3 regions of the Rhizobium sp. SRI_017 genome follow, and region 2 is predicted to be linked to each of the others. Evidence: predicted binding sites of a transcription regulator. Region 2 holds the regulator's gene; each other region holds the start of a gene.

Region 1 (3,277 bases), on a different contig from region 2:
AGATCGCTCGCCATCTTGGCCAGAAACTTGTTGTAGGAGATCCCCGCCGACGCATTGAGGCCGGTGACCTGCTTGATCCTGGCGCGGATTTCCTGGGCAATCTCGGTGGCGACGGCCATCCCTTTCAGGTTTTCCGTGACATCAAGATAGGCCTCATCGAGGGACAGGGGCTCGATCAGTGGCGTGTATTCGGCGAAGATCTCGCGGATCTGCTGGGACACGACTTTGTAAACGTCGAAGCGCGGTGCGACAAATATCAGGTCCGGACATTTCCGTCTTGCCGTCACCGACGGCATCGCCGAATGAACACCGAACGTTCGCGCCTCATAACTGGCGGCGGCGACCACGCCGCGAGCGGCCGAGCCACCGACGGCGACGGGCTTGCCCCGAAGCTCGGGATTGTCCCGCTGCTCGACGGAGGCATAGAACGCATCCATATCGACATGGATGATCTTGCGCTGCGGCGCTCGGTCCTCATCAGCCTCAATGCTCTGCCGTGTACGCGCCAAAGACATTGCGATCACGCCACTGCTAAGTCGTCGGCGATCGGGACGATCTTGAGCTTGTCATCGGGAAGCGGACGCTGCAGGCCCTTGGCTTCTTCCCACGGTGCCGTAAGCCAGGTTTCGACCTCGTCCTTCGTGGTCAGGATGACCGGCATCGCCTTGTCATGGATCAGCCCGACCACGCCATTCGCATCCGTGGTCAGAAAGGCATAGAGGTCCGTTGTGATCATTCCTTCCTTGATCTTGCGCACGCTCGTCCAGGCCGGAACCCAGGCGCCGGCAAAGAACATCAGCGGATCGTCGCCGGTGCCTTCGAACCAGGCATTCGGCACTCTGATACCGTCGACCTTGCTGGCGTGATCGGGTTCGGCAAATCGCGTGACGGGCACGACGCAACGGTTTTCGACTCCGAGCCAACGGGTCCAGTGTTTACTGTCGGTCTTGCGGATATTGGTGGTGCCGCCATCGGGCTCGTTTCCCAGTAACTCGTCGAAGTCGACCTCCTTGCCCTTGGCACGCAGTTTGTCCGCCCGCTTTTTGGCATTGATGAACAAGGCTTGCTTTGACAATGGCATCCCCCACCGAACCATCGCGAGCTGCCCGCCGCCATCGATATTGCGGACAATCGGTCCCATGCGGTCGGGCCAGACATCGAAGGACGGCTCCATGTTGCCGATAATGTCATGCGTGATCGAGACGACCTGGCGGATCGCCCGCTGGTTCGTGGTGACGTTATAGAGATTGCACATACTTCATCCTCGGGAGGCTGGATCTGGCGACATACTCACATGGGGATTTTTTCTCATCCATGATTCTTTGCAGTTGATGGCCATCGATTTGAATCCGTTCGCTGAATCCTGACGGCAACATCATTGCCGACAACACGTCAGATTCTTGGCAGTTGACTCTCGAATGTTGTCAGAACAAAAGATGAACATAGACCATTTCCTTGACCATGACCAGAGCTTGACCCAAACGCCTGATGCCTCATGCCAACCCAGTGATTTCAGAACTGCGAGACCGCATTCAGCGCCTCGAAGGCGGCAGGTCGCGCAAAGCAAAGGTGCTGGCATTCGGTATCGCTGAGATCGACGAACGGTTGCCGGGCGGTGGCCTGGCTTTTGGCGCCCTGCATGAGGTAGCCGGCGGCGGTGCGGATGCCGTCCATGGGGCTGCTGCAGCTCTCTTCGTTGCAGGCATCGTTGCCCGGACCAAGGGCGACATCCTCTGGTGCCTCAAGCGGCCTGACCTGTTTGCCCCGGCATTGGCACAAGCTGGTCTCCACCATGATCGGGTCATCTATGTCGAAGCCGATCGGGAAGAGGACGTGCTTGTCAATTTCGAGGAAGGGCTTCGTTTTGGTGGTCTCGGAGCGGTGGTGGCTGAACTGGTGCGGCTGCCGATGACAGCATCGCGACGGCTGCAACTGGCAGCCGAGGCCTCGGGCACGATCGGCATTGCGCTCAGACGATGGCGGCGGCCGATCGAGGCTGCGGATTTCGGCCAACCCACGGCGGCGACGACGCGATGGCGGATCAGCGTCTTGCCGTCGGAGCCGCTGCCAGTTCCAGGCATCGGGCGGGCCAGGTGGTTGGCGGAACTGATCAGGACGAGGGCGGGAGAAGCTGCGGAATTCGAAATAGGTGCCTGCGATGCCACGGGTCGTATCAATCTTTCTCCCAACGCTGGCCACCGACAGGATCAGGCGGGCCGATCCCGGCATAGCGCCTGAGACGCCGATCGTGGTCGTTGCTCGCAGCGGCTCGAAACGCACGATCGCCGCAATCGACGTGACCGCGGCGAAGGCAGGTTTGCGTGTCGGCATGCCGGCGGCGAAGGCGCAGGCAATGATCTCTGGACTGCATATGATCGATGCCGATCCCGAGGGTGATGCGGCCGCCATTGAGCGCCTGGCACTGTGGATGCTGCGGCAATACACGCCCATCGTCGCCATGGATCTTCCCGACGGATTGATCATGGACACCGAAGGCGCCGATCATCTGCGCGGTGGCGAGCCGATGATGCTGACCGAGATCATCAACACGTTCCAAGGCCGAGGTCTGCAAGCGCGCGGCGCGATCGCCGATAGCTGGGGTGCGGCCCATGCGCTTGCCCGTGCGATCCGGCGCGACACTGTCATCGTGCCGATCGGCGAGACAGCAAAGGCAGTCGCCAAAGTCTCTATCGCCAGACTGCGCTTGCCAGCCGATATCGTCAGTGGGCTCGCAGTGTTGGGGTTTCGAACAGTGGGCGAACTGGCTGCGACGCCCCGAGCGCCGCTCGCGCTCAGGTTCGGCCCTGAGGTCGGCCGCCGGCTCGACCAGATTTTCGGCCGCGTCTTGGAACCCATCCAACCGATCCGGACCGCCGAACTGATCGAAGTCGGTCGATCCTTTCCTGAGCCGATAGGCGCGCCCGAGACCATCGCCCGGTATATCGGCAAGCTCGTCGTTCAACTCTGCGCATCGCTCGAGACCAAAGGCCTGGGTCTGCGCCGAGCCGACCTGATCGTCCATCGGGTCGACAACACGCTGCAAGCGTTGCGCGCCGGCACCGCCAAGCCGGTCCGCGATGTCGCCCGGCTGACCAAGCTGCTATGTGCCGGCATCGAGACCATCGATCCCGGCTTTGGAATCGAGAAGCTGACACTGGCTGCGACCTTCGTCGAGCCGTTCGAGGAGAAGCAGACGATATCCTCGCTGGTCGAGGAGACCGTCGTCGATGTCACGCCACTGCTCGATATTCTCGGCAATCGCGGTCAGCGCCTCTAT
Region 2 (3,277 bases):
TCTTGTTGCTTGACCGGGTCACGCATCTTGTCGAGGAAGGTATCAATGTCGCGGTTCGCATTGCGCATCTGCCGTCGTCTGCGCTGACCACCCAGCGGGTCGGCGCGATCCGGCAGGTCGTCTGCGGATCGCCCGCCTATTTTGACCGTGCGGGCATTCCGCACGTACCCGACGAGCTCGCGCAGCATCGACTTATCGGGCGCGATGGCATTTTCGGCGGATCCGAATGGCGATTTGGTCGGGACGACTCGATCCGCGTTGCGATTTCCACGCGCTTCATCTGCAACACCAACGATGCTGTGATCGAGGCGGTGCTGAGCGGCTGGGGCATCTCCCGCTTCCAGTCCTATCAGGTCGCCGAACCGATCGCTGCCGGCCAGCTTGTTCCGGTGCTCACGGACTACGAGCGCGAGCCGGTGCCCATCCATATTGTCCATGCAGAGGGACGCGAGAGTTCGGCACGGCTTCGCGCCTTCGTCGATTTCGCGGCGCGACGGTTGCGTGCCGATCCACGGCTGCAGATCGCATCCGATGGACGGAGATAGTCACTGGCGGGGATTTATGCGGCTGCGCCGTCGGCCGAGACCCATTGGCCTTTGCGGCGCGATTTCACGTCGTAGCAGGCCTTGTCGGCCGCCGACACCAGTTTGGAGACGGATTGCGCCGCGCCAGTGATCGACTTGACGTCGACGCTGGCGCCAATTCCATAATTCTTGCCACTGAAGACAGGATCGAGAGCCGCGACCGCCTTGGTGATCCTGTCACAGATGCGATCGGCAAGTCTCGCGTTGGCACGCGGTCCGCCCGCTGGATGCGGGCGACCAAGCCAGGGACCTGCGATAAGCTCGACATCGTGCCGGCATATGTCGATCCTTGAGGCGGTTCCGCCCATTGTTTCACCTCAGCGACGGGGATGATGAGGCGCTGCCAACGCCCTGACAGGCGGCAAGGGTGCGGACATTTTCACCTTCGCGGCAACGGACTGGATTTCACGCTCGCGAAGTCTGGCAAGAATGCGCGCTTGTCGGCTTTGTCGGCGGTGACATCCTTCTCATCGGCATCAAGCCGACTGAGATAGACGCGAGCGACTTCACCGCCATCTGACAGGTCTAAAACCGAACTACGGGGCGCGCGAGCGCCGCGTAGTTCGGCGTGCGAAATATTCTTATTGATCCATGCAGATATAAGCAAATTTTAAACCCTTGCAGAACATACATGGAACATATAGTGTTTGTTCCAGATTTGTTTCACCGATTCTGCCCGGGGATAGACGATGCTCACCAGAAAACAGCAGGAATTGCTTCTCTTCATTCACGAGCGGATGAAGGAGTCGGGAATTCCGCCATCTTTCGACGAGATGAAGGATGCGCTCGATCTCGCGTCCAAGTCCGGCATCCATCGGTTGATTACTGCCCTGGAGGAGCGCGGCTTCATCCGGCGCCTGCCAAACCGGGCGCGTGCGCTCGAGGTCATCAAGCTGCCCGAGGCCTATTCGCCGAGCGTGAAGCCCACCAAGGGTTTTTCACCCAGCGTCATCGAGGGTTCGCTCGGCAAGACGCCTGCCCCGGCATCACCCCGACCGTCAGCCAACGATGATGCCGATGGTTCAGTGTCGATCCCCGTCATGGGGCGGATTGCCGCCGGTGTGCCGATTTCAGCAATTCAGAATACCACGCACGACATTGCCGTGCCTGCGGGCATGATCGGCGCAGGCGATCATTATGCGCTCGAGGTCAGGGGTGACTCGATGATCGAGGCCGGCATTCTCGACGGTGATACGGTCATCATCCGCAATGGCAACATTGCGAGCCCAGGTGACATCGTGGTGGCACTCGTCGACGACGAGGAAGCGACGCTCAAGCGGTTCCGCCGCAAGGGCGCTTCGATCGCCCTCGAAGCCGCGAACCCTGCCTATGAGACACGCATCTTCGGCCCCGATCGTGTCAAGATCCAGGGTAAGCTTGTCGGGCTGATCCGCCGCTACCACTGATAACGCAAGCGCGTCGACGGAACATTTCTGAAGCCCGTGCGTTCAGGCAGCGTACGGGCTTTCGTCTGTCTGCAAGACAGGACGATTGCAGTGTTTAGCGACCTTCGGTATGGAAGGCCGCAGGGGCAGAAATTTCAAGGTCTTCGAGCTTTCGCCGGTGCGGTTCCGGTTTCCGGATCGCCTCTTTGCCGTGCGACCGGGTTCTGACATTTTGCCGCCCCAATCGGCCACTAGCGCCAAGGCCAACGGGTGAGACATCCCACGGATTGCGTTCAACAGGAGACGTCATTGAGCACTGAGAAGAGAAAAGTTGCGCTCGTCACGGGCATTACCGGCCAGGATGGCGCCTATCTCGCCGAACTTCTTCTCGAAAAGGGCTATATCGTCCACGGCATCAAGCGCCGCTCCTCCTCGTTCAACACGAGCCGCATCGAGAGCATCTACCAGGATCCGCATGTCGAGAACCAGCGATTCATCCTGCACTACGGCGACATGACCGACTCGACCAACCTGATCCGCATCGTGCAGGAAGCGCAGCCGGACGAGATCTATAACCTTGCGGCGCAGAGCCATGTGCGCGTGTCTTTCGAGACGCCGGAATACACGGCAAATGCAGATGGCATCGGCACGCTGCGCCTGCTGGAAGCGATCCGCATTCTCAAGATGGAAGAGAAGACCCGCTTCTATCAGGCCTCGACCTCCGAGCTCTATGGCCTCGTGCAGGAAGTCCCCCAGCGCGAGACGACGCCATTCTATCCGCGTTCGCCCTACGCCGCGGCAAAACTCTATTCCTACTGGATCACGGTCAATTACCGCGAAGCCTATGGCATGCATGCCTCAAACGGCATCCTGTTCAACCATGAGAGCCCGCTGCGCGGCGAGACCTTCGTCACCCGCAAGATCACCCGCGCCGCCGCCGCCATCCGCCTCGGCAAGCAGGAAAAGCTCTATGTCGGCAATATCGACGCCAAGCGCGACTGGGGCCATGCCCGCGAATATGTCCGCGGCATGTGGCTTATGCTGCAGCAGGACAAGCCGGACGATTACGTGCTCGCGACCGGCGAGACCACGGAAGTGCGCCAGTTCATCAACTGGGCTTTCGAAGATGTCGGCATCAATCTCGAATGGCGCGGCCAGGGCGTCGAGGAGAAAGGCTACGACCAGCTTTCCGGCAAGATCGTGGTCGAGATCGATCCCCGCTATTTCCGCCCGACCGAAGTCGAACTCCTGATCGGCGACCCGTCCAAGGCTCACCAGCAGCTTGGCTGGAAGCACGAGACCTCGGTG
Region 3 (3,277 bases), on a different contig from region 2:
AACTGGCGGAGAACCCGATCGTGCATATTCAGCCAGGCCCGTGCGGGCAGTGGGCCAAGCCCGGCCGAAAGCGAAGGCTGCCTAGAGCAGCGAGAGCTGGACCCCATGGCCGCTGGGCGGCACGAAGAGATTCGAATTCAAAGAGATCGACCGGCGCGTCAAGCCGTACTTCTTGGCAGCGAGCTCGAAGCGCCGGGCGATCTGCCAGGCATAGGGGCCTGCGCCCTTCATACGTTTGCCGAACTCGGCATCGTAGTCCTTGCCGCCGCGCATCGAGCGGATCAGGCTCATCACATGGCGGTAGCGATCCGGGTAGTGCCTGAGCAACCAGTCGCGGAAGAGGGGGCTCACTTCGAGCGGCAGGCGGAGCAGGATATAGCTCGCCTCCTTCACGCCTGCCGCGGAGCCTGCATCGAGGATGCGTTCGAGCTCGTGGTCGTTGAGCGCCGGGATCATCGGCGAGGCGAGGATCGCCGTCGGCACACCGGCTTCGCCGAGTGCCTTGAGCGCCTCCAGTCGCCTCGACGGCGTGGAAGCACGCGGCTCCATCAGCCGGGCAAGCTTCCTGTCGAGCGTCGTCACGGAAAGTGCCACCCTCGCGAGCCCCTTCTCCGCCATTGCGGCGAGAATATCGACGTCACGCATGATCAGCGACGATTTTGTCACGATCGACACCGGATGATTGGCGGCCGCCAGCACTTCGAGGATCTGGCGCATGATCCGCCATTCCTTCTCGATCGGCTGATAGGGATCGGTATTGGTGCCGATCGCGATGGTCCGCGGCTTGTAACCCGGCTTCGACAGTTCCCGCTCCAGCAGCTTCGCCGCATCGGGCTTGGCAAAGAGCTTGGATTCGAAATCCAACCCCGCAGAGAGGCCCATATAGGCATGGGTCGGACGGGCAAAGCAGTAGATGCAGCCATGCTCGCAGCCGCGATAGGGGTTGATCGAGCGGTCGAAGGGAATGTCCGGGCTCTCGTTGCGGGTAATGATGGCGCGCGGCTTTTCGACCTGAACCTCGGTCCTGAACGGCTCCAGCGTTTCGAATGTCTGCCAGCCGTCATCGACCTGCTCGCGCTCGATCGGCTCGAAGCGGCCGGATGGGTTGAGCCCGGCACCACGGCCGCGGCGGCGGTCGATCTCGATCCGGATGCCGGATTCCTTCAGCAAACTATCGGCAATGTCGGCCGTGTTGGCAGGCGCAAAAGCGGCCTGCCGCGAGAGCGGCATGTTCATCATCGGTGTTCTCCGAGGGCGACTCTCCGCCCCGTCATGACTATTTTCCTATCGCCAAAAAGAGAACATTGCAAGAACAAATTTGCGGACTCGCATTTCCGAGAGCCTTCCACTATGGGTACGCCATGCTGACTGTTCTCTTGGAGTGCCGGGACAACGAACCCGAACTCGCCCATACGCTCGCCGTCCTCGTGTCAGGTGCGGTCGATGGTCTGGTGAGCGATGTGATCGTGCTGGACCATGGTTCGCGCGACGGTTCCGCGCGCGTAGCGGACGCGGCCGGCTGCCGTTTCATCGACAAGTGGGAGTTGAACGAAGTACTGCGCATGGCGCGCGGCGAGTGGATCATGCTGCTCGAACCCGGCGCGCGGCCTCAGGCAGGCTGGATCGAGGAAGTGCTGGAACATGCCAGCCTTTCGAAAGTGCCCGCGCGTTTCACGCCATCGAGCCGCTTCCGCCGCCCGTTCTTCAAGCGCTGGAAACGTTTCGGTGCCTTAGAGCTCGGCTTCCTGATGCCGAAGCGCCAGGCTGCTGCACTCGCCGGCCCGGGCGTGGATCTCTCGGCGCTGACCAAGGCGCCCTCGGTGCGCAGGCTGCACTCCGAGCTTATTCCCGCCTGGGTGATGCGCGAGAACCGTTGATTACGCCGCCGTGCTGACCTCGAACTGAATGCCCTGATGCTGCTGCAGGATGGCCAGCACCCGAAACAACTCGCCGGCGCTAGGGTCACCCGATAGGCTGAACATGCCGCGTAGCATGTCGGGTGTGATGCCCGCCTGGAGGCCAAGTTCCTCGAAGCCGATCGTGGCGTCGATATAGTCGAACAGCACGCTCTTCGCCGTCGGCATGTCATTGGCGAGCAGCACCTCGATCGCCTCGGTGAAGATCGCGTCGCCAAAGGCGTCGTCGGTGCGAATACGGGATTTCACCCGTTCGCGCACGCTGTCGATCGTCATCGTGGGCTGGGCGGCGGAAGCGGTCTCGGTCACGGTGGCGGTCATGTTCTTTTCGGAGTTCATCATCGGGCACGCAACCAGATATGGATACGACTGCGCCGTAATCACGGCCCAGCTATCAATTTATTTTGATAAACCCAAAGGACGGCACGGCGGCTGTTGCCGCGATGCGACGCTTTGGCGATGGATGGGTCGGTTAGCCTGAGATCTTGGAGAAATCGGCAACCGTCGCCGTCGCCGCGCGGATGGCGGCGAGGAGGGCAAGGCGATTGGCGCGAATATCGGGGTTCTCGTCATTGACGAGCACCTGGTCGAAGAAGGTGTCGACTGGGCCGCGGAGCTTGGAGAGTGCTTCCATCGCCGCGCCAAAATCCTCGCGCGCCACGGCCGAGGCCGCATCCTGCGAGGCATTGACGATGGCGGCGTGCAGGCCCTTCTCGGCGGGCAGCGTGAGCAGCGATAGATCGATCCGGTCGGCGACCTTTGTGCCCTTTTTCTCCTCGGCGGCGAGCAGCTGGGTGGCGCGGCGTGTGCCTGCCAGCAGGTTCTTGCCATCCTCGGTGTCGATGAAGGCGGCCAGTGCCTCAGCCCGGCGCACGACCATCAGCAGATCGTCAGCATCGTCGGTGAGCACGGCATCGACGATGTCGTGGCGACGGCCGGCGTCGCGGAGATAGACCTTGAGGCGGTCGTGGAAGAAGGAGAGAAGGTCGACGGAGATGCGCGTGTGCGCCTCATGAGTAGAGTCGGGATAGACGACACCTTTCCTACCAAATTCGCTCACCCGGTGCGTTTGCTCAATGTACTCAGCGTGACTTATTTTGCTTGAATCAAATTTCCCCACGCCCCATTCCGGGAACTGAGCCCACTCTGCAAATATATGGGCAGGAAGAGAAAATACTCTTCGGCTGACCATTGAAGACAGATTAAGGCGGATGTTGTTATCCAATAAGATGCGCACCACACCGAGCGCCGCTCGGCGGAGCGCATAAGGGTCCTTCGAACCAGTAGGCTTCTCGCCAATCGCCCAGAAGCCGATCAACGTATCCAGCTTGTCGGCCAGCGCTAGCGTCACCGAAACCGGA

Evidence for each region. Region 2 encodes LexA, which represses DNA repair genes until DNA is damaged. Its sites were predicted from a motif close to TGTTCNNNNTGTGTTCNG; they were not measured.
Region 1: AC2YI2_RS18025 (ImuA family protein) is a predicted target of LexA. The motif match lies at 1,426-1,443, and genes of this name have one in related genera.
Region 3: AC2YI2_RS00540 (glycosyl transferase) is a predicted target of LexA. The motif match lies at 1,298-1,315, and genes of this name have one in related genera.

The regions. Positions count from the first base shown of each region.
Region 1 covers NZ_JBYCZP010000008.1:15,937-19,213, forward strand. The annotation lists gene dinB (DNA polymerase IV) at 1-515, opposite strand, end outside; gene AC2YI2_RS18020 (SOS response-associated peptidase) at 521-1,255, opposite strand; gene AC2YI2_RS18025 (ImuA family protein) at 1,489-2,238, shown strand; gene AC2YI2_RS18030 (Y-family DNA polymerase) at 2,159-3,277, shown strand, end outside.
Region 2 covers NZ_JBYCZP010000004.1:233,277-236,553, reverse strand. The annotation lists gene AC2YI2_RS11330 (LysR family transcriptional regulator) at 1-545, shown strand, start outside; gene AC2YI2_RS11325 (hypothetical protein) at 560-892, opposite strand; gene lexA (transcriptional repressor LexA) at 1,274-1,990, shown strand; gene gmd (GDP-mannose 4,6-dehydratase) at 2,279-3,277, shown strand, end outside.
Region 3 covers NZ_JBYCZP010000001.1:101,484-104,760, reverse strand. The annotation lists gene AC2YI2_RS00545 (PA0069 family radical SAM protein) at 82-1,239, opposite strand; gene AC2YI2_RS00540 (glycosyl transferase) at 1,362-1,877, shown strand; gene AC2YI2_RS00535 (hypothetical protein) at 1,878-2,258, opposite strand; gene glyS (glycine--tRNA ligase subunit beta) at 2,389-3,277, opposite strand, start outside.